DNA from 2 places in the Bacillus sp. BC08 genome. Region 2 is predicted to be linked to the other one. Evidence: predicted binding sites of a transcription regulator. Region 2 holds the regulator's gene; the other holds the start of a gene.
What was found. The regulator Rex, encoded in region 2, represses fermentation and respiration genes when NADH is low (regulators of the CRP and FNR family bind a similar motif). The targets are predictions, from matches to a motif close to TTGTGAAATATTTCACAA.
Positions count from the first base shown of each region.

Region 1: the regulator Rex is predicted to act here: its motif matches at 12,266-12,283, upstream of ACXVYO_RS04940 (formate/nitrite transporter family protein).

Region 1 covers NZ_JBTGPA010000023.1:6,958-25,964, forward strand. The annotation lists gene ACXVYO_RS04880 ((Fe-S)-binding protein) at 1-384, opposite strand, end outside; gene glcD (glycolate oxidase subunit GlcD) at 381-1,793, opposite strand; gene ACXVYO_RS04890 (CdaR family transcriptional regulator) at 1,890-3,026, opposite strand; gene ACXVYO_RS04895 (YncE family protein) at 3,163-4,137, shown strand; gene ACXVYO_RS04900 (response regulator transcription factor) at 4,130-4,801, shown strand; gene ACXVYO_RS04905 (sensor histidine kinase) at 4,805-6,205, shown strand; gene ACXVYO_RS04910 (FadR/GntR family transcriptional regulator) at 6,416-7,105, shown strand; gene ACXVYO_RS04915 ((Fe-S)-binding protein) at 7,274-7,993, shown strand; gene ACXVYO_RS04920 (LutB/LldF family L-lactate oxidation iron-sulfur protein) at 8,010-9,431, shown strand; gene ACXVYO_RS04925 (LutC/YkgG family protein) at 9,431-10,141, shown strand; gene ACXVYO_RS04930 (prepilin peptidase) at 10,254-10,976, shown strand; gene ACXVYO_RS04935 (cyclic-phosphate processing receiver domain-containing protein) at 10,991-11,302, shown strand; gene ACXVYO_RS04940 (formate/nitrite transporter family protein) at 11,330-12,181, opposite strand; gene ACXVYO_RS04945 (TerC family protein) at 12,385-13,179, opposite strand; yybP-ykoY riboswitch at 13,270-13,435, opposite strand; gene ACXVYO_RS04950 (TrkH family potassium uptake protein) at 13,474-14,793, opposite strand; gene ACXVYO_RS04955 (alpha/beta-type small acid-soluble spore protein) at 14,908-15,093, opposite strand; gene ACXVYO_RS04960 (MaoC family dehydratase) at 15,241-15,684, opposite strand; gene phaP (polyhydroxyalkanoic acid inclusion protein PhaP) at 15,786-16,310, opposite strand; gene phaQ (poly-beta-hydroxybutyrate-responsive repressor) at 16,353-16,805, opposite strand; gene phaR (polyhydroxyalkanoic acid synthase subunit PhaR) at 17,004-17,486, shown strand; gene ACXVYO_RS04980 (acetoacetyl-CoA reductase) at 17,639-18,382, shown strand; gene phaC (class III poly(R)-hydroxyalkanoic acid synthase subunit PhaC) at 18,466-19,007, shown strand, end outside.
Region 2 covers NZ_JBTGPA010000022.1:1,541-15,185, reverse strand. The annotation lists gene ACXVYO_RS04845 (ATP-binding protein) at 1-1,272, opposite strand, end outside; gene ACXVYO_RS04840 (response regulator transcription factor) at 1,256-1,957, opposite strand; gene ACXVYO_RS04835 (NCS2 family permease) at 2,102-3,427, opposite strand; purine riboswitch at 3,557-3,658, opposite strand; gene guaA (glutamine-hydrolyzing GMP synthase) at 3,813-5,351, opposite strand; purine riboswitch at 5,517-5,618, opposite strand; gene groL (chaperonin GroEL) at 5,758-7,392, opposite strand; gene groES (co-chaperone GroES) at 7,431-7,715, opposite strand; gene ACXVYO_RS04815 (CPBP family intramembrane glutamic endopeptidase) at 8,117-8,866, shown strand; gene ACXVYO_RS04810 (YdiK family protein) at 8,863-9,057, shown strand; gene ACXVYO_RS04805 (redox-sensing transcriptional repressor Rex) at 9,084-9,713, opposite strand; gene ACXVYO_RS04800 (ABC-F family ATP-binding cassette domain-containing protein) at 9,901-11,835, shown strand; gene tsaD (tRNA (adenosine(37)-N6)-threonylcarbamoyltransferase complex transferase subunit TsaD) at 12,256-13,272, opposite strand; gene rimI (ribosomal protein S18-alanine N-acetyltransferase) at 13,272-13,645, opposite strand, start outside.

The DNA.
Region 1 (19,007 bases), on a different contig from region 2:
ATGCGGGAATAGTCCTTCAAAAACGACTTTACGCACAGCTTTCACTGGCACCGAGAATTTTTTGTTTTGATTTATAATATCACGAGTTTCTTCTAATAAATGTCCATAATTCACACCTGATGGACAAACAGGTTCACAAGCGCGGCAGCCGAGGCAAACATTTAATGTGTTTTCAACATCTTCATCTGGCTCAATTAAACCGTCAACGACTGCTTTCATTAATGCAATACGTCCTCGTGGTGAATGTGATTCTTTATACCCAGATTGAATATAAGTAGGACAAGTAGGTAAACAGAAACCGCATCGCATACAGTTTAGTAGTTCATCTTCACTTAATCTTTCTTTAAATTCTTTTTGAATGTTTTCTTTATTTAATGTTGTCATCGTTCAACCACCACTCTTTTGCGAGTGTCTTTCGCGAACATCTTGCCAGGATTCATAATGTTATTTGGATCGAAGGCTTGTTTAATTCCTTGCATGGCAGCAATACCTTCTTTACCTAATTTCATTTCTAAATAAGGAGCTTTCATCGCACCAACACCATGTTCACCAGTAATTGTGCCACCAAGTTCAATTGCTTTCGCAAATATTTCAGCAAAAGCTTGTTCAGCTCGGTGCATTTCTTCTTCATTACGAGCATCTGTCATACAAGTTGGGTGTAGGTTGCCATCGCCAGCATGCCCAAAAGTACAAATAGGAATATTATATTTCTTTGCAATGGTATTAATCGCTTCAACCATTGGAGCGATTTGTGAACGTGGTACTGTTGCATCTTCTAGTATTGTAGTAGGTTTTAATCTTGCAAGTGCTGATAGTGCGCTACGGCGAGCTGTTCGAAGCGCATCTGCTTCTGCTTCATCTTTTGCAACGCGAACATCAACTGCATTCATAGAGCGGCAAACGTTAGCCATTTTTTCAATATCTCGATTGACAACTTCAGGTGGACCATCTTGTTCAATTAATAAAATTGCTTTTACGTCAGTTGGTAAACCGATTTGAGCAAACTCTTCTACTACTTCAATTGTCGGTTGGTCTAAAAACTCAAGTGTCGCTGGAATGATTTTATTTGCAATAATAGAAGAAACAGCACGAGCAGCTTCATTAATATCTTCATAGAGCGCAAGCATCGTTTTCTTCGTTTCAGGCATAGGAACAAGTTTTAATATCGCTTCTGTTACGACGCCAAGTGTTCCTTCAGAACCGATAAATAACCGAGTTAAATCGTAACCAGCTACATCTTTTGCTAATTTACCGCCAGTGCGAATAATATCCCCATTTGGTAAGACAAGTTCAAGACCCATCACATAATCACGTGTTACGCCATATTTTAAGCCGCGTAAGCCACCGGAGTTTTCATTAATGTTACCGCCGATTGTAGAAATTTTCATCGAACTTGGATCTGGTGGATAAAATAAACCTTTTTCTTCTACCGCTTTAATAATATCAAGCGTAATCACACCAGCTTGTACTGTGATTGTTAAATTCTCTTCATCAATTTCTAAAATGTTATTCATATGACGGAAGATAAGGACGATACCGCCTTCAAGTGGACATGTTCCTGCGCAAAGGTTTGTTCCAGAGCCACGAACATATACAGGAATGTTGTGAGTGTTACATACTTTTAACACTTCCGCTACTTCATTTGTATTACGAGGAGCAATGACTGCATCAGGTATTGCTTGGAAGTTTGGAGTGGCATCATAACTATACGTTAAACGCCCCATATTGGATGTATCTACATTATCTTCGCCAACAATGGATACGAATGAATGAATAATTTGCTTTTCTAACATTGGAAATCCCCCTCAAACTGTTAACGTATTTAGTCATTATAAAAAACGTTGTCACAGTGCTTTCATTATAATGATAAAAAAGTTGGGGGATTCTTTCTATGTATGATCATCTAAAGATTGATCTATTTTATCGTTCTTTTTTGTGTGATTATCTAATAAGAGGAGCGAGAAGTATAAAATATGTAAGTCTTTGAATTGTTTCGGGTCAAGTCCTGTATGCTCCTCAACCTTTTTAAGTCTGTAATGCAATGTGTTAATGTGTATATGTAATTGTTCAGCTGTTTGTTTATAGGATTGGTTATAATCGATAAATAAGCGTAAAGTGTGCATAAGCTCAGGAGATGATAGTAAGTTTTCGATTGTGCGCTTTAGAAACTGTTCCCGCGTTTCTGCAGAAATATCTTGTAAGCACATTTCTAAACGTAAATCGTCATTAAATACAATTTGCTTCGTTTCAAGTGATACGGAAAGAGCTTGCAATGCTTGTTCGTACGATAAGTTCATATTGCTTGGCGTAACGGACTGTCCAATCCCGATATATAAAGGAATAGAAAACGAATTTTCACAGTCTTGTTTTAATCGTGTTAAAAATTGATACGTTTGTTCTTTGGAGTTCGTGGCTGTAAATAAAATGAATCGATCATTTCCCCAGCGAACAAATAGATGCTCCTTTGTTAATAGATTGCGTACGTGTTGCCAAATCTTACGCTGAAGCATCGTGTCATTTTGATCGATAGAGAACAAAATAAGTTGTTTCTTCTTATATAAATCAATACCAAGTGTTTTTGCGCGATCGAGAAAGCTTGGAGACCAATCTGTATTTTGAAGCCAATCAAAGACAAATGCTTCATAAGAACGGTGTTCAAGTTCTAGTTGTTCTAAAAAGTAGTTTTCATGAATGAGTAGCTCGGTCATTTTACGTAATATTTCTCCGTATTGTGAAATATTTTCAGGTTCGCCTGTAATTCCAATGACACCGATTACTTCGTCATGAAATAGTAAGGGGAGGTTCATACCCGCTTTTACGCCTTGCAAACGTCGTTCATCTTCTTTTGTAATAATGACAGTTTTCTTTTGTTTTGCACAGCGGAGTGCGCCCTCATGAAATTGACCGATTCTTTCTACATTTGTACTTGCGATAATAACACCTTGTATATTAATGATAATAATGTTTTCTTTAATTAGTCTTCGTACTTCTCGTACAATTTTATTCGCTAAATCAGGAAAAAGCATAATTTGCACACCTCAAATTCTATTTGTTGTACATTATATATGTAAATGAAGTAAGAAAGGAAAATTTCACACTTTCCACACATTTATTTGTTATTTTACAATTATAACGAAATCATCAGAAGATGGAGGGAATCTTTTGAGAAAGTATGTTTTTCTTCTCTGTTTTTTATTTCTATTAGTAGGGTGTCAAGGAAGTACATATACACCGATTGCTAAAGATAAAAGTGTTATGATAACAACGAATATAAAAGAAGGTAGTATCAGTTTTGTTGATAAACAAACTAAAAAGTTAATTACGACATGGGAACTTAATGAACCAATGGCGGGAGTTGCACTACTTCCAAACGGCGAGGACATACTTGTATATGGCAAGCAGTTAGAGTACATGTATGTATATTCACTAGCAGAAGGAAGGCAAGTGGACAAGTATAAAACTGGAAAAGGCATTGTAAATGTGATTGTATCCGAAGATAAAAAGCAATTATTTGCTGCCGATCAAACTGCTCAAAAGGTAAGGTTCTTTACGATAAAAGGGAAAGAGACAGGGAGTGTGTCAACTGGAAAAGGACCAATAACGATGGTAGAGTACCATAACCAGTTATCTGTATTAAACTTTTATGATACGAAGCTAACGACCATTGATACAAAGAAAAAAGAAGTGATACAATCCTTTATGATTCCCCCAGCATCAACGGGAGCGACAATTAGTCCAGATGGGAAAGAAATATGGATTGGCGGACATGGTGATGGAAATCAAGTCAATGAAAAAGTATTAGTGTATTCATTGCAGAGCGGGGAAATGGTACGTTCTTTACATGCTCCGTTTATGCCTGTGAATATAACGAAGGATAATAAGTATGTATATGCATTAAGCCACGGTTCGAATACGCTTAGACAGTTTGATGTTAGCACGTATAAAGAGGTAGCTTCTGTAGAAGTAGGATCGAACCCATTTGCATTTTTGAAGAGCGGAGCAGAAGGATACGTAGCAAGCTATGATAGTGATGAAGTGTGTGTCATGGATATGAAGAATTTGAAAATAAAACAAACGATTAAAGTCGGAAAAGGGCCGTTTCAACTCATAGAGAGGGAAGGGAAGGACAATGAGTAAATATAGGGTGCTAGTTGTAGATGATGAAAGTGATATGAGGCAGCTCGTTGGAATGTACTTAGATAATTTCGGATACGAGTGGGGAGAAGCTGAAAATGGAAAAGAGGCGCTAAAAAAATTAGAGACGGATCATTATGATTTCGTTGTATTAGATATTATGATGCCAGAGATGGATGGACTTTCAGTTTGTAAAGAAATTAGAAAAACATCGGATGTACCAATTATATTTTTAACAGCAAAAGGTGAAGAGTGGAATAGGGTGAACGGCTTACGTATGGGAGCAGATGATTATATTGTAAAGCCATTTAGTCCTGGAGAACTAATTGCTCGTATGGAAGCTGTGCTAAGACGTTATACAAAGCAAGAGCAACAAGAGGAGATTCAGTTTGGACCGATCCTTATTAATGAAAAAAGTAGGAAGATCGAGGCTGATGGTGAGCCGATTTCTCTTACAGTAAAAGAGTTTGATTTACTCTATTTTCTTTGCCAACATACGGGACAAGTATTTAGCCGGGAACAATTACTGGAAAAGGTATGGGGATATGATTATGCCGGAAGTACAAGAACAGTAGATACGCACGTGAAAACGATGCGTTTGAAGCTTGGAGAAAGTGGAAACTACATTCAAACGGTTTGGGGTGTAGGCTATAAATTTGAGGTGTAACGTATGTTTACGATGGTACAGAAGCTTTGGCTGACAGTAGTATGTGCAGTATTTGTAACAGTTTCCTTTCTTTATTTTGTATCTTTATACTCGTATGAAAAACTATACGTTGATAATTTAAAAGATTCATTAGTAATGGAAGGGAAGCGTCTTGCAGCGCAATATGATAAGCGTGAAGGAATAGCAACTTTTGAAGAGAAAGTAAGAGCATTTGATCAAATATCTAGTTCAGACGTTCTTTTCGTATCTAATCCGCGAGATTTAAGCGCATGTTTACCTTTTGATGTGCATCATCATTCTCTTATAAGTGAAGGGGACAGGCAATCATTATTAGATGGAAAAACTGTGACAAAGATAGGATATGAGGAACATTTTGACCGTAATATTATGGGGGTTGTCATCCCTGTTTTAGAAAATAAAAAATTAGTTGGCATTGTATATTCTTATATTCCTTTAAAAAGTATAAAAGACTTAATATATGATATGGGCCTTATTTTAGCACCGTTAGCACTTGCTATGACTTTACTGACAATATGGATTGGTAGAAAAATTATTATTGCTATTACGAGACCGCTTTCGCAAATGGAACGAGTTGCCAATCATTTGGCTACGGGAGATTTCTCAGAACGGATTACAATTTCTTCCGAAGATGAAATTGGACGATTAGGAAAAGCATTTAATAAAATGGCAAATTCTTTAGAGACAGAAGACGTAAAGCGAAAGGAATTTTTAGCTAACGTTTCGCATGAACTAAGAACACCGCTTAGTTATATAAAAGGATATAGTGAGGCTATTTTAGATGGTGTAGCGAAGGGACCGCAGCAGGAAAAAGTAACACAACTCATTCATAAAGAAGCGGGGCGTATGCAGCGTCTCGTTCATGATTTATTAGATTTAGCACAATTAGAAGGTGAACATTTTCCGCTAAAGAAACAACCTATCGTTTTTTCACAACTCATTGAAGATGTGTTAGATACGTATGAGATTAAGTTTATAGAAAAGAAAATTCGTATTTCAACAAATTTAAATCCAGAAATCATTGTAATGATTGATGAGGATCGTATGCAACAAGTGCTTCATAACGTGTTAGATAATGCGATACGGTATACAAATCAAAACGGGGATATTATGATAACGCTCAGGCAGATAGATGATTACTGTGAATTGAACATAAAAGATACAGGAATCGGTATTGAAACAGAGCATTTAGAAAATCTTGGCGAACGTTTTTACCGCGTTGATAAAGCGAGAAGTCGTCAACATGGTGGAACAGGTTTGGGTCTTGCTATTGTAAGACAAATTGTTCATATACATGATGGACAGTGGCGAATTGAAAGTGAAAAAGGGAATGGAACGACGGTTAGTATTAAATTGAAAATACAAGTTGAAGAAAGCATATTCTAACTTGAAGGATATGCTTTTCTTCATGAATATATATAAATTAATATCAAATAAATATTAAAGATTTGACGATTTTATGAACAAAACATTTGTACTTCTTACCAATTCGTTCTAAAATAGTTATGATGCAAAGTTCTTATAAATCGTTTCAATTGTTGTTTGGAAGATACTGAGGTGATTTAACTGGAGTACAAATCTATTAAACCGAAAAAAATTTATGAAGAAGTATCTGAAGCTATTTTAACAATGATTAAAAATGGTACGTTAAAACCTGGTGACAAACTACTTCCTGTACATCAATTAGCTGAGCAGTTTCAAGTTGGTAGATCTGCTGTTCGTGAAGCGTTAAGTGCGCTAAGAGCAATGGGCTTAATTGAGATGAAACAAGGAGAAGGTACATATGTGAAGAATTTCGATTCTTCTTCATTAACAAAATCATTAAACAATAAATTATTAATGAAGAAAGAAGATATTTTGAACTTATTAGAAGTACGAAAGGTGCTTGAAGTGGGGGCAGTTCGAGCAGCTGCGGCAAAGCGTACGGAAGATAATTTGCAAAATATGAAGCATTGGTTAGATGAAATGGCAAAGAGCATTGGAGATGAAAAGGCTGGTGAAAAAGCAGATTTTCAGTTCCATATGGGAATTGCGGAGTCTTCGCATAACAACATTTTGCTCGAACTCATGAATCATGTTTCAGAGATGATTGCTGAAACGATTGGTGAATCGAGACGCATTATTTTATATGGTGAACAAACAACATCAGAACGACTTATAGAAGAGCATCAAGTTATATATGATGCAGTGTTAAAGCAAGATGTAGAATTAGCGCAGCAAGCAATGCTAGATCATTTAACAAATGTAGAACATATTGTCACAGGTAAAAACGATATAAATTCGTAATTTAATCTTTTAAAAATCAAATTTTTTGATAAAATAGAGAGAGATTAAGTAAGCGTTTTCTTTAGAAGAGGGAGAGGATAGGCCATGGTTGAGCCTACTTCTTCTTTTCTTAGTCATCTGATGACCATATGTTTGTTGGTGGAGTTGTAAAAAGGGGGAGTAATAATTATGAAAGTTACTTTATTTGTTACTTGTTTAGTCGATATGTTTGAAACAAATGTCGGCAAAGCAACAGTTGAAGTGTTGGAGCGTTTAGGTTGTGAAATTGAATTTCCAGAAGCACAAGTTTGTTGCGGTCAGCCTGCTTATAATAGCGGCCATGTAGAAGCAGCAAAAGAAGCGATGAAACATATGATTGAAACTTTTGAAGATGCAGAATATATCGTTACGCCATCTGGTTCTTGTGCGACAATGTTTCATGAGTATCCGCATGTTTTTAAAGATGATCCGAAGTGGGCTAAACGTGCACAAAAGATTGCTGATAAAACATATGAATTTACACAATTTATTGTAGATGTTTTAAAAGTGACAGATGTTGGTGCAAGTTTACCAGGGATCGCTACTATTCATAAATCTTGTCATATGACACGCCTGCTTGGAGTAAAAGAAGCGCCAGGAATTTTATTATCAAACGTCAAAGGATTAACTGTGAGAGAACTGCCAAACGCGCAAAATTGTTGTGGGTTTGGGGGAACGTTTTCAGTGAAGATGACTCCAATTTCTGAGCAAATGGTAGATGAAAAGGTAGATAGTGCAATGGAAACAGGTGCTGATTATTTAATCGGTGCAGATTGTGGGTGTTTGTTAAACATTGGCGGACGTATTGAGCGTTTAGGAAAAGAAATAAAAGTAATGCATATTGCTGAGGTACTAAATAGTCGCTCATGAAGGGGGAACATAAGCTATGTCTATGAAAATCAGTGAGAAAAAATTTAATGATCGCGTTGGCGATGGAATTCAAGATTCGTTCATGCGCGGAGCAGTATCTTCTGCACAAACGCGCTTATATACGAATCGCTTAAAAGCAGCAGACGAATTAGGAAACTGGGAAGAGTGGCGTGAACTAGGAGAACAAATTCGCCAACATACGTTAGAAAATCTTGATTATTACTTAATGCAATTAAGTGATAATGTATCCAAAAGAGGCGGACACGTGTACTTTGCGAAAACGAAAGAGGATGCAGCAAAGTATATTCAAGACGTTGCAAAAAAGAAACAAGCGAAGAAAGTTGTAAAATCAAAATCAATGGTAACTGAAGAAATTAGTATGAATCATGCCCTTGAGGAGATTGGCTGTGAAGTGTTAGAAAGTGACTTAGGAGAGTATATCTTGCAAGTAGATAACGATCCACCTTCACATATTATTGCGCCTGCACTTCATAAAAATAGAGCACAAATTCGTGATGTATTTAAAGAAAAACTTGGTTATGAAAATTCTGATGATCCATACGAAATGACAAAGTTTGTTCGTAAACAACTTCGTGAGAAATTTATGGATGCAGAAATTGGTGTGACAGGTTGTAACTTCGCCGTTGCAAATACTGGCTCTCTTTGTTTAGTAACGAACGAAGGTAATGCCGATCTTGTTATGTCGATTCCGAAAACTCAAATTGCAGTAATGGGTATGGAACGTATGGTTCCGACAATGGAAGAATTAGATGTTTTAGTTGGTTTACTATGTCGTAGTGCAGTAGGGCAAAAATTAACAAGTTATGTAACTGTAGCGGGACCAATTCAAGAAGAGGAAGTAGATGGACCTGAAGAATTTCACTTAGTTGTTGTTGATAATGGCCGTTCTCAAATTCTTGGATCGGAATTCCGATCAGTATTGCAATGTATTCGTTGTGCCGCTTGTGTTAACGTATGTCCCGTATATCGTCACGTTGGTGGACATTCATATGGCTCTATATACTCAGGACCAATTGGTGCGGTATTAACTCCACTTTTAGGCGGATATGACGATTACAAAGAGCTTCCTTATGCATCTAGTTTATGCGGAGCATGTACAGAAGCTTGTCCAGTAAAAATACCATTGCATGATTTATTATTAAAACATCGTCAAGTAATCGTTGAGCAAGAAGGACGTGCTCCACTTGCAGAAAAATTAGCAATGAAAATGTTTAGTATGGGTGCTTCTTCAGCTGCTTTATATAAAATGGGATCAAAAATGGCACCTGCAGCAATGAGTCCATTTACATCTGGTAACCGTGTATCAAAAGGTGTTGGGCCACTTAAAAACTGGACAGATATACGTGAATTCCCGGCTCCAAGTAAAGAACGATTCCGTGATTGGTATAAAGATCATAAGAAAGGCGGGGACAAATAATGACAGGATTAATTCAAAACCGTGAGTCCTTTCTAGATAATATTGCAAAAGAACTTGGACGTGAGCGGAAAACGGAAGGCGTAAAGCGTCCAGCATGGAAAAGTAATGTGAATGTAGAAACGCTAAAAGATTATTCACAAGAAGAATTGTTAGAAGTATTTAAAAATCAATGTACAAACATTCATACAACTGTAGTGGAAACGACAAACGACCGTTTACGTGAAGATATTCAAAAAGTAATCGTGGAAAACGGCGGGGGACCTATTATGTTATCGGCAGATGAACGTTTTGATTCTTATGGATTGACTTCTTTATTTAAAGAAGAGCTTCCAATGCAAAATGTTGAAGTGAATGTATGGGATCCCGAGAAAAAAGAAGAGAATATGCGTATCGCAGAAAGAGCGAATATTGGAATCGCATTTAGTGATTATACTTTAGCTGAATCTGGTACGATTGTTGTACAAAGTCATAAAGGTCAAGGTCGTTCTTTACACTTTTTACCGACTGTCTACTTTGCTATTATTCCACGTGAAACACTTGTGCCTCGTATTACACAAGCAGTTCAGGATATGAACACACGTGTAGAAAATGGCGAGGCAGTGGCATCTTGTATTAACTTTATTACAGGGCCTAGTAACTCGGCAGATATTGAAATGAATCTTGTTGTCGGAGTACATGGACCATTAAAAGCAGTATATTTCATCGTATAAAAGAGGGGAAAGCAGGCCAGAAAATGGCCTGCTTTTTTAATAGAATAGAGATAATATGAAGTAGAATTTCTCTCCTTTTTTTGCTATGTTCTTCTGGAAAGGAGAGGAAGGGATGTTCACTTATTTATATGCATTGTTAGTGGGGATGGTGTTTGGTTCTTTTTTTATGGTAATTGCGATGAGAGTTCCGCTAGGTGAGTCTATCATTACCCCGCGTTCACATTGTCATTATTGTAAGTATGTGCTCAAGCCAAAAGAATTGATCCCAATCATTTCATTTTGTATACAGAGGGGACGTTGTGCGAATTGTAAGAGGACGATTTCAGTTTTGTACGTAGTATTTGAATTTGTAACCGGAATGATATTTCTTCTTACTGTATATATGATTGGGATGAAACGAGAGCTTATCATCATTTTATCACTATTTTCATTACTTCTTATTATTTCAGTTACAGATTACATATATATGTTAATCCCAAATCGTATTTTAGCTTGGTTTGCCTGTTTACTCATTTTAGAATGTATTTTTGTACCGTTAGTCACTTGGACAGATAGTATAGTTGGTAGTGGCGTTATATTCATTTTGTTATATTGCATGCAAAAGATATATCCAGAAGGGCTTGGTGGAGGGGATATAAAATTACTTTCGCTGCTTGGATTTATAGCGGGGCTGAAAGGGATTTTTATGATTTTATTTTTAGCATCTTGCTTTAGTCTTTGTTTCTTTGGAGCTGGTATAGTATTAAAACGTATGAAAATGAGGAGCAAAATTCCGTTTGGTCCTTTTATTAGCCTTGGGGCAATATGTTACATGCTGGTTACGTATACAAAATAAAGAGGGGATAGGACATGAATGTATATATGGATGATCAAAGAAGTTGTCCGTACGGATACGTTTTAGCAACTACAGTAGAATCTGCCTTACAAATTGTGAGGGATAATGAAGTGAATATTATTTCCCTCGACTATAATATGGGATGGCGACAAAAAAGTGGGTTAGATTTTGTAGAAGTTTTCTGCGAAGAAGGTTTATATGTTAATGAAATTCACTTGCATACAAATGATGTTATCGGTATGCATCAGATGAGGAAGAGAATAGAGAGAGGGAAAGAGCAAGAAGAGATTGAAGCTAGTATGACTGTGAAATATGTAGGGAGCTAAAAACTCCAAAGTTTTTCTTTGGAGTTTTTAATGTTTCATATGCGCTTGCAACGGAATGATTTCTTCTTGTTGAGCTGCTACTAATTCAGTTTCTTCTTGTTTCACGTCAGGTACTTTCTTTGTTAAGTAATGGTAAACCATACCGACAAATACAGACCCGCCAATAATGTTACCGATTGTAACTGGAATTAAGTTATGAATAGCACCTGCAAAAGAAATTGTCTCCGGATGCGGTGAAACTAAAGATAAAGCAAACAGTGATAAGTTTGCAATGCTATGCTCGTAACCAGATAAGAAGAATGTGAAAACGAGTAGCATCATCATCATAATTTTTGCTGTATCACCTTTCACTTGAGAAGGTAAGAAACACGCAAGACATACAAGCCAGTTACATAAAATTGCTTTAAAGAATAATTGCATTGTAGGTGTATTCATTTTTCCTTCTACTACTTTATTCATGAGATGACCGTGATCAATTGCTTCGAAAATGCCAGTTGCATAAAATAGTAAGGCAAAGAATAAAGCTCCAGCTAAATTCCCTGCATAACAAGCGACCCAGTTACGAAGTGTATCAGAAATCGTTGTTTCTTTTCTTAAAGTTGCTACAGTGAAGTACATTGTGTTTCCAGTAAACAATTCAGCGCCGCCATATATAATAAGTACGAGGGCAATTCCGAAAAACATAGAAGCAGCTAAATAAGTTGCTGGTGAATCTGCAATGTGAAAGAAATTACCTAATTTAAAACATAGTACAATAATAAAACCGATATAAATCCCCGCAAGTGCGGCACGAATGAAATATTGCATCGGGTTTGTATCTAGCATTTGTTTTTTGCTCTTAGCCAGTTTGACAACATAATCTAATCCTTGTTCTAGCATGAGTAATACGCTCCTTTAATACATCATCTATAAATACTCCTTATATGAATAAAGTACATGGATTCGGTCGTAGTTTCAATAAGTTTGTGCAATGTTTCACAAAAAGGACATACATGAATTAAGAAAACGTTTACAAAAGGTAGTATAATATAAATTTTTCTGGACATTGAGAAGGAGGAATGAAAAAAGAAAAAGCGCTGTGATTACAGCGCTTTTTCGTCTAAATTCTTTTCTACTTTTACTTCTACTTCTTTCGAGAAGAACCAACCACAAACTGCGATTCCAACTAATACAATCCAGAATGTAAGCTTCCATAGCGTAGACTCTGGGAATGAATGCGGAATTACATTTAATGCAGGGTGTGCTAATGTATAGACTGCTAGTTTCACACCAACCCAACCTACAATTAAGAATGCTGCAGTTTCAAGTCCTGGTTTACGTTTTAAGATTTGTACGAAAGCAGTTGCTGCAAATCGCATAATGATTAATCCGATAAGTCCACCCACAAAGATAACAACGAATTGCCCTGTATCAAGACTACCAATTGTACCTAATCCTGTTTTCGGTAAAGTCATTGCTAATGCAACGGCAGCTAAAATTGAATCAACTGCGAAGGCAATATCAGCAACCTCAACTTTAAATACAGTCCACCAAAAGTTCTCTTGTTTTTTCTTTGCTTCTTTTTCTTCTGTTTCTTCATCCGTATTCTTTTTAACATACGTTTTAAATAAGTGATTACCAGCGATAAACATAAGGTAAATGGCACCGATTGCTTGCACTTGCCATACGTCGACTAGGAACGAAATCATAAATAATGATCCGAAACGGAAAACAAATGCCCCCGCTAATCCGTAAAATAGTGCTTTCTTTCGTTTTTCTTCTGGTAAATGTTTTACCATAATTGCAAGAACAAGAGCGTTATCAGCCGCTAAAATCCCCTCTAGTGCAATTAGGATGAGTAATACCCAACCATACTCCAATAATAATGATACATCCATGTACATTCTCCTCTCATTTCTATAAGTACTAAATAAGTGAAGAATTTCCCCACTATTTAGTTTCCCCATACTCCTGCCTATTAACTTTGGAAGAATTTGGTAATGAATACAAAAAAGACCTCTGCCGTTAATAGGCAAAGGTCTTGCTAGACATATGTAATGAAAATGCCAACAAAGCCGGAAGAACTAAGTTCTACGTAATGACGACTTTGTTTCCAAGAAATATTCTTGGACGCTACTCCCCTTTGGAGATATGCTATTGTACCCTCATTATATGGATAATTTATACGGTTGTCAACCTGTTAAAATATCTTCATTCGGATATTTTATTTTTCGGTTCTTTTTACGTGCAAATGAAAAAGCCAATGTTAAAGGTCCCATCTTCCCGAAAAACATCATAAAGATAATAATAGCTTTTCCAATCATAGTTAAGTGTGGTGTGAAATTCATACTGAGTCCGACAGTCCCAAATGCTGAAAATACTTCGAAAGCACTCATCAATAGGGGAACTCGCTCAGTAATACTTAAAATTAAAATAGCAAAAAAGATAAATGAAATGGAAATAATAGTGATGGTCAATGATTTGACAATGAGAGTATCTTTAATAGATTTTTTAAACACGACAATATCATCTTGTTCTTGTAAAAATTTAAATACCCCAAAAAACATGATTAAAAAGGTTGTTAACTTAATTCCACCACCGGTTGAAGCACTACCAGCGCCAATAAACATAAGGAGCATCATTAATAGTAGGGAAGGCTTTGATAATGCAGAAATATCAACTGTATTAAACCCGGCAGTACGAGTTGAAACTGCCTGAAAATAAGCTGCCATTCCTTCTTCAAATGGGGTAAATCCTCTCATAGAAAAAGAATTGTGGAACTCGAATATAAAAATAAGAATAGTCGCAATAATATTGACGATTAGGGTAGATGAGAGCATAAGTTTTGAGTGTAATGTAAGGTTTTTAAAATTTTTCTTTCTTTTTATATCTATAATTACTGTAAAACCAATCCCACCTAAAATAATGAGGGAAGAAATAACGAGATTGACAAGAATGCTGTGAGAATGGGACATTAAATTATCGCTCCACACAGAAAAACCAGCATTGTTAAAAGCAGAGATTGAATGAAAAAAGCTATAATAGATCCCTTTAGCAATACCGTATTTTGGTATCCATTCAAAAGAAAGAATCAAAGTAGCGATACATTCGACTGTAAAAGAGAATAAAAATAATGCTTTGGCAAGACGAATGACGCCACCAATATTCGTTTGATTTAACGCTTGTTGCAGTAAAATTCGGTTTTGAAGACCAATTTTTCTGCCGAGCATAATCGCAATTAATACGGCAAAGCTCATAATGCCAAGTCCGCCCACTTGTATAAGCGTTAAAATGACACATTGGCCAAATAAGGTAAATACTTTCCCCGTATCCACAACACCAAGTCCTGTAACCGTACAAGCAGAAACGGTTGTAAATAAAGCATCGAGCCATGAAATAGACGTGGTTGTAGCAATTGGTAGCTTTAATAAGCATGTACCGATAATTGATAACATAATAAAAGACAAAGTAAGAACACGGGGAGGACTCATGCGAATGTTAATCCGTTTCATATCACATATCGTTCCTTTCAGTTTGCTCTTACTAGTATGTGAAAAAGTGCGATTAGGTATGTTAAAAATAGAAAGAGGCAGAGAATATCTGCCTCTAAGCCATATGTTATAGTATTATCCACGTAATTGTTGTTGAGCTAAAGCAACAAGTCGTTTCGTTACTTCACCGCCAACTGAACCGTTAGAACGAGATGCTGTATTAGAACCTAAGCTAACACCGAATTCTTGTGCAATTTCATATTTAAATTGTTCAAGCGCTTGTTCTGCACCTGGAACTAGTAATTTGTTTGTTTTTACCATGTTGATACACATCCTTATGAGTAGTCCAGTTCAGCTAAGTACTTATCTGAACTGGTAACATTATTTTATGTGGAAACGACGTACTCATACGCGGAAGTAATCGGTGTGATTAGAAGTTATTGGATAGAAAAAAGAGTAGCAAATTTGCTACTCTTTTTTCAGTATTGTCGCTGTACCTTCCACGACAATATCACCTGATTGATTATATATGTTTGTTTGCAACGTAATGATTTTTTTATCGTCACGTTTTTTGATGACTTCTGCCACAACGCGAAGTGTATCGCCAATTTTGACAGGAGCACGGAATGAAACGTTTTGAGACAAATAAATCGTGTTTTTGCCAGGGAGTTTCGTTCCAAGAATCGTCGAAATGAAACTGGAAACGAGCATGCCATGAGCAATACGTTCTTTAAACATTGTCGTTTTTGCAAAAGAATCTAAAATATGAATAGGGTTCACATCTCCAGTTAATTTTGCAAAATTGATAACGTCCTCATCCGTAATCGTTTTTGTAAGGGATGCTTGATCACCGACTTGAATCTCATCATAACGAAGCTCCGGAACAGTTTGTGCTTCTTGAAATGGATTCATTTGGGCCTCCTTCTTTTCCATATCGAAAAATGCCAGCCATCTTGATGTAGTAGGAGGAAGAAAGAGTTTTGTTTGTGCTGCAGTTAGCTCCCACATTTTTCTTACTTGATGGAAGTAAATAAATTTTTTGAGTTTTCCTCGAACTGCTTTGCGAGTTCTAGTTGTTTGGACTTGAACTCTCCCAAAAAAACTTCTAACTGTTTTTGAACCTCTTCACGTTGCACTTGTTGTTGTTCAATAAATTGTTTTGTTGTTTCTTCAAATTGACCGCTAGTTTGAGTAATAATAGACAAAGATGTTTTCGTAGGAGAAACAGTAAGTTGGTGCATTTGAGTAGAAAGTTCATTCCATTTCCCTTGCCACTCGTTAATTTGATCATTTAAGGAGTTTCCAGTTAATTGCTTCACGTAATCAGTATATTGGTTATTGAACTGAGCAGTGAATTGTTGTAGTTCTTTTTCTAGTTCATCTACTCCTGATGTTAATTTATGCAAAGCGTCTTGTTGTTGTTTTAAAGTTTCTAAAGTAAGTTGCTCCAATTGTTTCCCAGCTGAAGAGAAGAGGGAAAGAGATTGAGACCAGTTTTTCCAAAATGCATCGACTAATTCGTATGGCTTAGTTTCCATTGTTTGACCTCCAAATGTTTTTTTGCATATTGTGAACGCAGATTACTCTGCTGTACCACCAGGTGAAGATGAAGAATCCTTTTCATCCTTTTCTGGAGAAGTAGAAAATGGAAAGAATGCATTGGTGTATAACGTAAAAAACGTCCGCAACATATTTTGATAATGTTCAAAAGAAGTCGCACATGTTGTTAAATATTGCTCTCCATATTCTGTTAAAGAATAAATTCGTTTCGCTGGCCCGCCTTCGCTTGTATCCCAAGTAGAAGAAATAAGGTTTTCTTTTTCTAACTTGCGCAATGTTCTATACACATTACCTTGGTCAACAGAAGAAAAGCCGATGTCCATTAGCATTTGAATGAGTTTGTAACCATGAAGACTCCAGTCTTTTAGACAGAGAAGTAAGAAAGGAACTAAGAAGTTTTTTGGCATGGAGTTTGGTTGTTTCGCTTGGTTTTTTTCCAAACTTTCTGGGTGTTCTGGTTCATTATGTAGCATGATTGTGCATCACCTCATGAATCAGTTAGATGGAATTTTTTGCTTATAAGTGCAATTTACACCTATCTGTTTTTAATGTCAACACATTTATTGGAAAATAAAGAAAAATAAAATATGGACTTGAAGTTTTATTCAGAATATTAGAAAATAGTGAATAGGTTGAATTGTTTCAAAAACAAAAAAGGGAGTGTAGTCGAAGTGATTGATCAAAAATTCGATCCATTGCAAGCATGGAAAAATGCTTATGAACAAACCGAAACATTTTGGGGAAAAGCGCTCAATGAAACAATTAAAACAGAAGAATATTCTGCTTGGATGGGCAGCGTTCTAGACTTGAATTTGTTTTATCAAAAAGCGTTAAATGATACAACAAAAAGTTATTTAGAACAGGTGAATGTGCCTACGAAAGAGGATATCGCTAGAGTAGCTACGCTTGTTATCAACTTAGAAAATAAAGTTGATAACATTGAGGAAGTTCTAGAAGAGAAAGTGGATTCATTGGGACAAGCTCCTACATTAAAGCGTGATGTTACGAAAGTGAAACAAGATATTCGCACATTAGAAACGAAAGTTGATCAAATTTTGGAATTGCTAGAAAAGCAAAATGCAGTACTAGCGAAACTACAAGTACCTGCAAAAGAAGAAGTAAAGCCTGCGAATAAGCCGGAAAATAAAAAATGATAATAGCGTTTGTTTATAACGTGTAAAAGGGAAGGGAGAATCTCTTTTTCATGTATAAACAACGAAACATAATTAATAAATGGACTCTAATCATATGAGTACCAAAATGATTCATAACAATCGTTCACAAATTCATTTAAGGGGGAAAAGAAATGGTTCAATTAAATGGCAAAGTAGCAATCGTAACAGGTGGGGCAAAAGGAATTGGAAAAGCAATTACAGTAGCATTAGCACAAGAGGGAGCAAAAGTAGTTATTAACTATAACAGCAGTAAAGAAGCAGCTGAAAACTTAGTAAATGAATTAGGAAAAGAAGGACATGACGTTTATGCAGTTCAAGCAGATGTTTCGAAAGTAGAAGATGCAAACCGACTTATAGAAGAAACTGTGAATCATTTTGGTAAAGTTGATATTCTTGTTAATAATGCTGGTATTACAAGAGATCGTACATTCAAAAAGTTAAATCGTGAAGATTGGGAGCGCGTAATTGACGTGAATTTAAGCAGCGTATTCAATACGACTAGTGCTGTACTTCCATACATAACGGAAGCTGAAGAAGGAAGAATCATTAGTATTTCTTCTATTATTGGTCAAGCTGGTGGATTTGGACAAACAAACTACTCTGCAGCAAAAGCAGGTATGTTAGGATTTACAAAATCATTAGCGTTAGAACTTGCAAAAACAAATGTAACTGTAAACGCAATTTGCCCAGGATTTATTGATACTGAAATGGTAGCAGAAGTACCAGAAGAAGTACGTCAAAAAATCGTTGCGAAAATCCCGAAAAAACGTTTTGGTCAAGCTGATGAAATTGCAAAAGGTGTAGTATACCTATGCCGTGATGGTGCGTATATCACAGGTCAGCAATTAAACATTAACGGTGGATTATACATGTAATGAAGTAAGAAAAAAGTGCATATCCATAGCAGGAATGCACTTCTTTTTTTTAGAAAGAAATCGACCAAAAAGGAGATAGAAAAATGACTACATTCGTAACGGAATGGGAAAAGCAATTGGAGTTGTACCCAGAAGAATATCGTAAAGCATATCGCCGTGTGAAAAGAGCGAGCGAAGTTTTATTACGCGAACCAGAACCACAAGTTGGTTTAACACCAAAAGAAGTTATTTGGACGAAGAATAAAACGAAGCTGTATCGTTACATTCCAAAACAAGAAAAAACACAGAGAGTTCCAATCCTATTAATATACGCGCTTATTAATAAACCGTATATTATGGATTTAACTCCAGGAAATAGTTTAGTGGAATATTTAGTAGATCGTGGTTTTGATGTGTATATGCTTGATTGGGGCACATTTGGTTTAGAAGATAGTCATTTGAAATTTGATGATTTCGTGTTCGACTATATTGCAAAAGCAGTGAAAAAAGTAATGCGAACTGCGAAATCGGACGAGATTTCTTTACTTGGTTATTGCATGGGTGGAACGCTAACTTCTATTTATGCGGCACTTCATCCGCACATGCCAATTCGCAACTTAATCTTTATGACAAGTCCTTTTGATTT
Region 2 (13,645 bases):
CCGGCGCTGCCTTTGAAGAGAAACTTTTATCTCCCCATCATCTTTACTATACTTAATCGCGTTCATTAATAAATTATCAAACACACGAACCATCTTTTCCGAATCAACCGCTGCATAGGCACGTTCCTCAGGAAACTTCTTAACAAACGTAAGCCCATGCTCTTCTGCTTGCGGTACTAACTCTTCTATTAATTGCTCCAATAACTCATTTATACAAACCTCTTGTTTTTCTAATATAACTTGCTCATTTGTTAACTTCGTATACTCAAATAAGTCTTCTATTAAATTCTTTAACTGCTCCGACTTTGCAAAAGCAATTCTCGTATATTCATCATGTTGTTCTTTATTCTCATATTTAGAATCTCGAAGTAATCGCAAGTAGCCCATTATAGAAGTCAGTGGTGTACGTAAATCGTGAGATACATTCGTAATAAGCTCGTTCTTTTGCTTCTCTAATTTACGTTCCTTTTCTATATTATTCATAAGCTCTTCTGCCATATTATTAATATTCTCAGTTAAAGACGCAATCTCATCCTCACCCTTTTTCTCAATACGGTACGCTAAGTTGCCTTTTTCTATTTCCTTTACACCTTGTGCCATCGCTTCAATTTGCTTCATCTTTCTCTTTGTTATATAGAAGAAAGAAAAAATGAATACAAGTACACCTATGAAAAACGGAAACGGCCCTTCTTGCGTATCATATATTACTTCACCTTCTGGAATCCCACTAACAAACATGTATAAATTCTTACCTTCTATTGTAATAGGCGCAAAAGCTATAAATTCTTTTCTCGTACTTTCAAATTCTTTTCTACCATTCATATAATTAATCGCAAACGATGATGCATTACGAATTGTATTATGCAAATCAATTTGCTCTTCTTGTGCCTGCTTTGTTTTATATAAAACTTTACCACTCTCGTCAGTAACCAGTACTTTTAAAGCTCTAGAGTTTTGTTCTAAATTTTGATTCTCTATTTCAATCATACTTGATATAGCTTCTAATTTATTTTCATGAACTGAACTATTTGCCACACTTTGAGCTTGTTGGTTAATTTGTTCCATACCAGTCCGATAATCGATCGTCGCCTCTCGATTCGCATTCTCAAAAAACGGCGCTGCTGCCTTTGCTGACAAAAGACCTAATAACGCACAAGCAGTGAACGCAGTAATAAGTTGAATCCGCACACTCCGTTTCACACTCTTCACTATCTTTCCAATTAATTCTCGAAATTTCCTAACATAAGTAAATGGATTAAATATCTTTTTCAATCTTATACCCCACTCCCCATACTGTTTTTATATATATCGGCTTCCTTGGATTCTCTTCAATCTTTTCACGCACTTTCCGAATATGAACCATTACCGTGTTATCCGACTGGAAAGATCTTTCGTTCCAAACCTTTTCATAAATTTGTTCCGCGCTAAAGACCATACCCGGATTACGAGCTAGTAATTCTAAAATTGAAAATTCCCTCGGGGTCAGTTTCACTTCGTCTCCATCCACAATGACTTTATGAGTTGAGATATTTATTTTCATCTCTCCAATTTCTAACTCGTCCTCATTTTGAATAGCAAAACCATTCATCTTCATATAACGACGTAACTGAGATTTAATTCTTGCGATTAACTCTAACGGGTTAAATGGTTTCGTTACGTAATCATCTGCACCTGTAGTTAATCCTAAAATTTTGTCCATATCTTGCGTTTTCGCAGAAAGCATAATAATCGGCATTTCTTTCGATTCTCTTACTTTCATACACATGTGAATACCATCTACTTTCGGCATCATAATATCTAATACGACTAGATGTACTTCATTTTCTTCTAGTAAACGTAATCCTTCTTCTCCGTCCCCCGCTTGCAACACTTTATATCCTTCATTCTTTAAATAGATTGTAATAAGATTTCTAATTTCTTTTTCATCATCTACGACAAGTATTGTTTCAGTTGCCACAATATCTCCCCCATCACTTTTTTAATCCCTAACTTCTATTATAGGAAAACTTCTGAAGAAAAACGCTCGGAAATCCTTAAGATTTTCTGAAGACGCAAAAAAGGCCTAGACTCCCCTTAAGTCTAGACCTTTCAAAAACCCCTTTTATTTACGAACGTAGATGAAATATAGTACGAATAAAACTCCCATAACATACATAATGGGATGAATCTCTTTACGACGACCACTTACTACCATCGTAATTGGATAGAAGATAAACCCGATTGCAATCCCTGTCGCAATACTATACGTAAGTGGCATTGAAATGATTGTAAAGAATGCTGGTACTGCAATCTCGAATTTCTTCCAATCAATTTCGCCTAAAGATGAAACCATTAAGATTCCTACAATAATTAAAGCTGGTGCCGTTACAGCTGGTGTTACAACACTTAATAACGGTGAGAAGAATAGTGCCAGCAAGAAGAATCCTGCTGTTACAACTGCTGTAAATCCAGAACGTCCACCAGCTGCTACCCCAGCAGAAGATTCAATGTAAGACGTTGTTGTTGATGTACCTAAGATGGCACCGATTACAGTTGCAATCGCATCTGCGAATAACGCTTTTCCTGCACGTGGTAATTTATTGTTCTTCATTAATCCAGCTTGATTCGCAACCGCTACAAGTGTACCTGCTGTATCAAAGAAATCAATGAAGAAGAACGTAATAATAACAATTACCATTTGAACAGTGAAAATATCTCCGAAGTGCGTTAACGCCACACCGAACGTAGGTTCCAGACTCGGTATTGCTCCCACTACAGCTTTCGGAGTATCAATTAATCCTGTCGCTACCCCTAAGATTGCTGTAAGAATCATACCGTAGAACACTGCACCATTAACTTTCTTAATCATAAAGATGATTGTCGTAACAACCCCGAAGATCGCTAGTAACGTTGTACCCTTTGTTAAATCCCCCAATCCAACAAGAACAGCATCATTTTTCACGATAATTCCGGCATTTTGGAATCCAAGGAAGGCAATGAACAATCCGATACCTGCCGCTACTGCAAACTTTAACTCTGTTGGAATTGCATTAATAATTTTTTCACGAATACCTGAAGCTGTAAGAATAATAAAGATAATACCTGACATTAACGTTCCAGCAATTGCTGTTTGCCACGGAATACCCATCGTTAACACTGCCGTATAAGCAAAGAACGCGTTAATTCCCATCCCCGGCGCCAAAGCAATCGGATACTTCGCGAAAATACCCATAATTAACGAACCAATCGCCGCTGCTAATGCTGTAGCAACGAATACTGCACCTGGATCCATTCCTGTACCTGCTGGTAACCCTTTAACATTTCCAAGTGACAGCGTAGCAGGATTGACAAATAGTACATAAGCCATAGATAAAAATGTCGTTAAACCTGCTATGAACTCTGTTTTGTAATTTGTGCCGAGTTCATCAAACTGAAAATAGCGTTTCATCTTACGTTTCCCCCGTTATATGATTACTCGCCGTAATCCCCCTAGCCCTCTTTTATCTATTTAAAAATAAAAAAGGCTTCCATTGCATATACATGGAAGCGTTCTATGAATAAAGATAAGATTCCCCTCACCTTTATAAAAACGCCTCGTAGTCAAGCCATTTACGGTAGCTAGGTAGAAACTTTCGGGCCATATCCCCGATATTATACGACGGCATAATATTCACTTTTTGTTTGAATTACATACTCATATTAACTCGGAGAAGCAGTTTTGTCAATTTAAAAACGAACATTTTTATAAACTTTTACAATTTCGTTCGTATTAACGGTAGAAATACAAAAGATCCATCTATGCATGTGCGATAGATGGATCTTTTATTATAATACTATTCCCACTCGATAGTTGCTGGTGGCTTACTCGTTACATCATACACGATACGGTTAACGTGTTTGACTTCGTTTACGATACGTACAGAGATCTTCTCTAATACGTCCCAAGGGATACGTGCCCAGTCAGCTGTCATACCGTCAATAGATGTTACTGCGCGGATACCTACTGTGTAATCGTAAGTACGCTCGTCACCCATAACACCTACGCTACGCATACCAGGAAGCGCAGTGAAGTATTGCCAAATTTCACGGTCTAAGCCCGCTTTAATAATTTCTTCACGTAAAATCGCATCAGATTCACGAACGATTTCTAATTTCTCTTCTGTGATTTCACCTAATACACGAATACCAAGACCAGGGCCTGGGAATGGTTGACGCCATACGATTTCATCAGGAATTCCTAGTTCCGATCCTAATACACGTACTTCATCTTTAAATAACGTGTTTAAAGGCTCGATTAATTTGAACTGCATGTCTTCTGGAAGCCCACCAACGTTATGGTGAGATTTAATTGTTTGTGCAGTTGCTGTACCACTCTCAACGATATCTGTATAAAGTGTACCTTGTGCTAGGAAGTCCATTCCTTGTAATTTAGAAGCTTCATCATCAAATACGTAAATGAATTCATTACCGATGATTTTACGTTTTTGCTCTGGATCTTCTACACCTTTTAACTTGTTCATGAAGCGTTCTTGTGCATCCACTTTAATAACGTTCATGTGGAAGCCTTCGCTGAATGTTTTCATAACGCCTTCTGCTTCACCTTTACGAAGTAAGCCGTGATCAACGAAAATACATGTTAATTGATCGCCGATTGCTTTATGAATTAACACTGCTACAACAGAAGAGTCTACACCGCCGCTAAGTGCGCATAGTACTTTTTTGTCTCCAACAGTTTCACGGATTTTCTCTAATTCTACTTCGATAAAGTTCTCCATGTTCCATCCTTCAGAACAACCACAAGCGCCGAATACGAAGTTTTTAATTAAATCGTTACCGTGCTCAGAGTGACGTACTTCTGGGTGGAATTGTACACCGTATAAGTTTTGCTCTTCATTGCTCATACCCGCAATCGGACAAGACTCACTTGTTGCATCTACTACGAATCCTTCAGGTAAACCAGTTACTAAGTCACCATGACTCATCCATACAACTTGCTCTTCTGGAAGGTTCGTATATAATTTTGATTCGTTCTCTACTTTAAGAACAGCTTTTCCGTACTCACGGTGGTTTGCACGTTCTACTTTACCACCGAAGTGTTGTGTCATAAGCTGCATACCGTAACAAATACCGAAGATCGGTAATCCTAGTTCAAAGATTTTTTCATCACAATGTAATGCGCCTTCACCATATACACTATTTGGTCCACCAGAGAAGATAATCCCTTTTGGATTCATTGCTTTAATTTCTTCTGCAGTAATTGTATGTGGATGAAGCTCACTGTATACACCGAACTCACGAATTCGACGTGCTATTAACTGATTGTACTGACTCCCAAAATCTAAAACGATAATTGTATCATGCTGCTTCTTCAAAATAATCACCCCAACGTTAGTTCTCGTATATAAATATTTTCACCAATTTAGCGAAAAGCATTACTAATATAATAAAAAAAGCCAGTCCTCCGCCTCTAGTCTCATAACAAAGAAAAGGCAGGGGTCTGGCTTTATAAAGAAAGATAGTCTTCCGCTCTTTATAAATATAAGACGCACTGCCTTCATAGTCAGGTTGTTTACGGTAACCCGGTAGAGACTCTCAAACCATATCATCGAGGATATATGAAGGATTGTTTTATATTATCTTCCTAGATTCTAACAATGAAGTATCGATATGGTCAAGAGAGAAAGCGACAAAATTCTACAGAAATTCATTTCCTTTTCTAAAAAACATAAAAAAACATCCATTTCTATATAGAAATGGATGTTTTTCGAGCAAACGGAATTACATCATTCCGCCCATACCGCCCATGCCCATGCCGCCCATGTCAGGCATTGCTGGTGCATTTGGTTCTGGTTTGTCAGCTACTACAGCTTCAGTTGTTAAGAACATAGCTGCAACAGATGCTGCGTTTTGAAGTGCAGAGCGAGTTACTTTAGCTGGATCTACGATACCAGTTTCAAGCATGTTAACCCACTCGCCAGTCGCTGCGTTGAAACCAACGCCTACTTTTTCGCCTTTTAGACGCTCTACAACTACAGATCCTTCTAGACCAGCGTTGATTGCGATTTGACGAACTGGCTCTTCTAGTGCGCGAAGTACGATGTTGATACCTGTTGCTTCGTCGCCTTCAGCTACGATAGAAGCTACTTTCGTGTATACGTTCATAAGTGAAGTACCACCACCTGCAACGATACCTTCTTCTACCGCTGCACGAGTTGAGTTAAGTGCATCTTCAATGCGAAGTTTTCGCTCTTTTAACTCAGTTTCAGTTGCTGCACCTACTTTAATTACTGCTACGCCACCTGCAAGTTTTGCAAGACGCTCTTGTAATTTTTCACGATCGAATTCAGAAGTTGTTTCTTCTAATTGCGCACGGATTTGGCCAATGCGAGCTTCGATTTGTTGTGTATTTCCGATACCTTCAACTACAGTTGTGTTTTCTTTCGTTACAACGATTTTACCTGCGCGTCCTAAAGATTCAACTGTAGCAGATTTTAAGTCACGACCTAATTCTTCAGTGATTACTTCGCCACCAGTTAAGATTGCGATATCTTCTAGCATTGCTTTACGACGGTCACCAAATCCAGGAGCCTTAACAGCTACTACATTGAATGTACCACGAAGTTTGTTCACTACTAATGTAGCTAAAGCTTCGCCTTCTACGTCTTCAGCGATGATAAGAAGTGGTTTACCTTGTTGTACCACTTGCTCTAATACTGGTAAGATTTCTTGGATGTTAGAAATCTTTTTGTCAGTAATTAAGATGTATGGGTTATCAAGAACTGCTTCCATTTTGTCAGAATCAGTAATCATGTAAGGAGATGCATATCCACGATCAAATTGCATACCTTCTACTACGTCTAATTCTGTTGTGAATCCTTTAGACTCTTCTAAAGTAATAACACCGTCGTTACCAACGCGCTCCATTGCTTCAGCGATTAATTGACCTACTTCTTCGTCAGCTGCAGAAATAGCAGCTACTTGTGCGATAGAAGATTTGCCTTCGATTGGTTTAGAAATCTCTTTTAATTCTGCAATTGCAGCAGTAACAGCTTTTTCGATACCTTTACGAAGACCCATTGGGTTCGCACCAGCTGTTACGTTTTTAAGACCTTCACGAATCATAGCTTGTGCTAATACAGTTGCAGTTGTTGTTCCATCACCAGCTACATCATTTGTTTTGCTAGCAACTTCTGCTACTAATTTCGCACCCATGTTTTCGAATGCATCTTCTAATTCGATTTCTTTTGCGATTGTTACACCGTCATTTGTAATAAGTGGTGAACCGAATTTTTTCTCAAGTACAACGTTACGACCTTTTGGTCCAAGCGTTACTTTTACTGCGTTTGCAAGAGTGTCGACACCGCGAAGCATCGAACGACGTGCTTCTTCACTAAATTTAATATCTTTTGCCATAATAATTGACCCCCTTGAATTTTTTAAGATTTATATAATTAACCGATAACTGCTAAAATGTCACTTTCACGTAAAATCAAGTAGTCAGTACCTTCGTATTTTACTTCAGTACCTGCATATTTTGAGAAGATGATAAGATCACCTGCTGCTACCTCTAAAGCAACACGCTCACCATTTTCAAGCACTCGACCAGTACCTACTGCAATAACTTTACCCTCTTGTGGTTTTTCTTTTGCAGTGTCTGGTAATACAATACCACTTGCTGTTTTTTCTTCTGCTTGAACAAGCTCAATTACAACGCGATCACCTAATGGTTTTAGCATGAACAACAACCTCCTCATTTTGTTATGTAAATTTTCTTTATTAGCACTCAAGTCACCCGAGTGCTAACACACTTATAATAATAAATAATCTCAATTTCTTTTGCAAGTAAAAAAATCATAATTTTTTCGCAAATTAAGCTATACACTTTTCTATATAGAGTCTCTCTTCTTCTACCTTTACTATATGAATCGTTGTTTCCACTACTCGTATGTTACAATATGAAAGGACACCCTAAGTTGTTTTCGCTATACACACAACTTTCTCCTGTCTTCTATTATAATTTCAAATACGGATTTACGAAAAAAACATAATTTACGCGAGGTTTATATCGTAGGTAGCATATTTACATGTTATCCTACCTTATCTCATACACTAGAGTTAGAAAGGATGGTTAAACCATTTGAAAAAACAATATTGGTGGGTTATCGTTACATACATTTTAATGCAGTTATCATCCATTGCTGGATTACCACTTCTCCTGAAAACTGGACTTTATGATAACAGGGGCTTTACTAGAGAAGAGAAGTTCCAACTCATAACTGGACACTGGGCAATCATTAGCTTCTTTATTGCATTATGTATCGTACTTTGGTTACTTAGAACAGATATTCGCGACAGACGTTTAGATACAACGCGTTCTTCTATTCCAGCTACGATTGGTTGGATTTTTATCGGCTTCTTTTTAGCATTTTTCTCGCAAAGTATTGCCGGCATGATAGAAATGCGTTTATTAGGAATTAAACCTGGATCAGAAAATACAGCGAGACTTATGGATATCGCTAGAACGACACCTTGGTTCCTTATCGTCATCTCTATAATAGGACCTATCTTGGAAGAAATCGTATTTAGAAAAATTTTATTTGGTACACTTTATAAGAAGTTTAACTTCTTTATTGCTGCTATCATTAGTTCTCTCGTATTCGCAGCAATTCATTTTGATTTCACTCACTTATTGGTATACACTTCTATGGGGCTCGTATTCGCCTTTTTATATGTAAAAACGAAGCGTATTATCGTCCCTATCGCAGCTCATGTTGCTATGAATACATTAGTTGCAGTTGCTCAAGTTTTAATGAGCAATGAACAAATTCAAGAAATGATTAAAGAAGCTGAAAAAATGCAAGGCTTTATCGGAGGATTTTTAGTATGAGAAACTCACCATTGTTCATGGCTGCATTGTACTTCCTTCTAGGGTGTATCTTTACACGCTTCGCCATTACGAACGTAACAGATACCATCTGGAATATGTGGACAATACTATTTGCAGTTATGGCAACAATTGATTTTAATTTGGCACTTCGCCTTATCTTAGTTAAATTCACAAAGAAAAAACAACAATAAAACGCAGAGGTCGCTTCCTCTGCGTTTTATTGTGGATAATTCTTCAAAAAGTAAACAAGTGTTTGTAACTCTACCGCTAAATCAATATGATGAATCCTTATATTGTCTGACACATTTAAGCGTGCTGGTGTGAAATTTAAAATACCATGCACGTTCGTTTCTGCCAATCTATCTGCTACAGGTTGCGCTACTGTAGCGGGTACTGTTAATATTGCCACTTGTATATCAGTTGATAAACGTTCTTCTAATTCATCTAAATGATATACAGGAATGCCCCCGATTTCTGTTCCGACTTTCTCTTCACTAACGTCAAACGCCATTTCAATTTTTGTATTATTGTTTTTCGTGAAATTATAATGTAAGAAAGCGGTCCCTAAATTACCTACTCCAATAAGTGCTACACGTGTTATATCATCTTGGTCGAGTGTTTCACGGAAAAATGATAATAAATAATTTACGTTATATCCATAACCTTTTTTCCCTAACGCTCCAAAATATGAGAAATCTCTTCGAATTGTTGCGGAATCAACTTTTACCGCCTCGCTCAATTCGGCTGATGAAACACGTTGCTTACCAGAAAGAGATAAGTTTTGGATAAATCGATAGTATAGAGGCAATCGTTTGGCAGTGGCCTGTGGAATTTTTTGCTGATCCATATAACCTCTCCTCTCTTCCTATCTTTATTCATATACTTGAATCAAATACAGAAGTTTAGCACTCATGAATTTCCCTGTATAATAAAGAGAAGAAGTATTCTCTCTTTATTTTAAACTATACACTATTTTTAGTATGATTGAGAAATATAAACATGGCAAAGTTAAGAAATTATTTGAGGTGAAAACATTGATTTTATTACAAGTAAACGCGCTTTCGAAATTATACGGTGCAGAAACAATTCTTGCAAACATAAAATTGGAAGTTCAAACGAAAGATCGTATCGCATTAGTCGGGCGAAATGGAGCCGGAAAATCTACGTTATTAAAAATAATAGCCGGTGAGCTATCTCATGATGGTGGCGAAATTATAAAACCAAAAGATGTCTCAATCGGATACTTAGCTCAAAATACCGGTTTAGAAACATCTTTAACAATTTGGGATGAAATGTTAACCGTCTTTACACACTTACAGCAAATGGAGACAAAACTTCGAAGGCTAGAGCAAGAGATGGGAAAAGAAGAAAACTTTTCAAACGAGGCTACATACGAAAGATTATTAGCTGATTATGACCAATTACAATTAGATTATAAAGATCAAGGTGGCTATCAGTACGAAGCAGATATCCGCTCGATTTTAAGTGGTCTTGGCTTCCCAGTTGAAACGCACCAGACGACGATTTCTACATTAAGCGGTGGACAAAAGACACGATTAGCTCTCGGTAAATTATTATTAACGAAACCAGACCTACTTATTTTGGACGAGCCTACAAACCATTTAGACATCGAAACATTAACATGGCTTGAACAATATTTACAAGGCTATCCCGGCGCAATACTAATCGTTTCCCATGACCGTTATTTCTTAGACAAACTCGTTACACAAGTATATGAAATTTCGAATAAAGAAAGCAGACGATTTGTTGGTAACTACAGTAAATATTTAGATTTAAAATCAGCACTATACGAGCAAGAAATGAAACGTTATGAAAAACAACAAGATGAAATTGCTAAGCTTGAGGACTTTGTGCAAAAAAATATAGCTCGTGCATCTACGACTAAACGTGCCCAAAGCCGTCGTAAACAATTAGACCGAATGGAATTATTAACAAGACCATTAGGTGATTCTAAGTCAGCTTCCTTCCACTTCGATATCGAAAAACAAAGTGGAAATGATGTTTTACAAGTAAAGGATGCAACTATCGGCTATGATGAGGATCCGATTATTGAACATGTAACGATGCGCTTAACTCGCGGGGATAGCGTTGCTTTAGTTGGTCCAAATGGAATCGGGAAATCCACATTATTAAAATCACTTGTAAATAAATTACCACTATTACATGGTGATGTTTCTTTCGGATCCAACGTCTCGGTTGGTTATTATGATCAAGAACAAGCTAACTTAACATCGTCTAAGCGAGTTTTAAATGAGTTATGGGATGAATATCCATTGCAGCCTGAAAAAGAAATTCGCACGATATTAGGTAACTTCTTATTCACAGGTGATGATGTACTAAAGCCAGTATCTTCTCTTAGTGGTGGACAAAAAGCTCGATTAGCTCTTGCAAAACTTATGATGCAAAAATCGAATTTATTAATTCTTGATGAACCTACGAACCATCTTGATTTAAATAGTAAAGAGATTTTGGAGAATGCTTTAATTGATTATCCAGGCACCCTTCTATTTGTCTCACATGACCGCTACTTTATTAATCGTGTAACGACGACCGTTGTTGAGTTATCAACAGAAGGTGCACAGGAATATTTAGGTGACTACGATTACTACGTTGAAAAGAAAAATGAGATGATTGAACGCGCAGCATTTGAACAACAAGAACAGCAAGAAAGCCAAGCACCTGCTCAAAAAACTGTAGCCCAAGAAAAATTAAATTATCTCGAAGAAAAAGAGCGTAAACAATTAGAACGTCAACGCACTCGAAAAATTGAGGAGCTAGAACAAAACATTGTAGAATTGGAAGAAGAAATTGCTACGTTAGAAGATCAACTTTGCTTACCAGAAATATATGCAGATTATGAAAAAGCTAGTGAAATTACAACGAAAAAGCAAACACTACAAGAGCAACTTGATGCATGTATGGCAGAATGGGAAGCATTACATTTATAAGAGTATGAATAAGAAGGATGTCTCATAAGTCGGGATTTTTGACTATGCGACATCCTTTTTGTCTTCTAGTTAGGATGAACGTCATATTGTATAAACAATTCGACACGACATATCGATTTACCGACAAAGTTTGACATTGTTAATAACTCCTATCATAAGAGCGTATTTCAAAATGTTTTTTAAAGATATCTTCTTGTTATTTATTTCCCGAAAAAGAATACACGTAAAGGTCAGACTTCATCTGATTTATCCACAAGTTTATACACATATCCACCTTTGTAAAATAAACGCCAAAATAACTTTTCCACATTATCCACAATCAACAAAAAAGTTATCAACATTTTATATACACAGTAAAACCCACATTATCAACAGATAACATGGGTTTTATCCACAAGCTGTGGTTAATTTTGTGTATAACTATGCTTCAATATCTAATCCTGGATTTGCATTTAAAGCTAATGTAGCACGTTTTCCTTGTTCATATGCAATTGTACCTGCCGCCGCAATCATTGCTGCATTATCTGTGCATAAAGATAGCGGAGGAATAAGTAGCTCAATATTTTCTTTTTTTGCAAATTCATCTTCTAAACGTGCACGAAGTCCTTTATTAGCAGCTACTCCACCAGCTAGAAGTAGTTGCTTTACGTTATACGCTTCTGCTGCACGGGATGCTTTCGTTACAAGCACATCTATTACACTCTCTTGGAAACTTGCTGCTAAATCTTCCGGTGCAATTTCTATCCCGCGTTGTTTTGCGTTATGCACAGTGTTGATAACTGCTGATTTCAATCCACTAAAACTGAAATCATACGAATCAGGTTCTAGCCATGCACGAGGCAAATCGATTGTTGGTTCTCCTTCATGTGCAAGGCGATCAATATGAGGACCACCTGGATATGGCATAGATAACGTACGAGCTACTTTATCATACGCCTCTCCAGCTGCATCATCTCTTGTTTCACCAATCACTTCGAATGAACCATGTTCTTTCATATAAACAAGCTCTGTATGCCCACCAGATACAACAAGTGATAGTAGTGGAAATTGAACTTCTTTTACTAAACGATTCGCATAAATATGACCAGCGATATGATGAACACCAACTAGAGGAATATCATGCGCAAAAGCTACTGCTTTCGCTGCATTTACCCCTATTAAAAGCGCTCCTACTAAACCAGGTCCTTCTGTTACAGCAATTGCATCAATATCATCAAATGTAATATTTGCTTCTTTTAAAGCTTCTTCTAACACAACTGTAATTTCTTCTACATGATGACGGGATGCAATCTCGGGTACAACTCCGCCAAAACGTTTATGACTTTCAATTTGTGATGCAACGACATTCGCAATAATTTCCGTTCCATTTTTAACAACTGCTACTGCTGTTTCATCACAACTTGTTTCAATACCAAGTATAATCGTATTTTTTCCCATTATATATTCACCCACATTACGAGACCATCTTCCTGATTGTCTGCATAGTATCGTTTACGAATTCCACCATTTTGAAATCCGTATTTTCTGTATAACTGTTTTGCTACTTCATTTGATACACGTACTTCAAGTGTCATCGTTTTTACCCCTAAATCTTTCGCTTCGGAAATAACTTCTTTCAATAAAGCATCCCCTAGCTTTTGACCTCTGTATTCTGGCAAAATAGCTATATTTGTTATATGTGATTCATCAATAATTATCCACAATCCACAATACCCAATTACACGACCATCTTTTTCTAGCACAACATAATGTGCATGTTCATTCGTCGTTAACTCACGGTGAAAGGCATCTGCAGTCCAAGGAGTTGAAA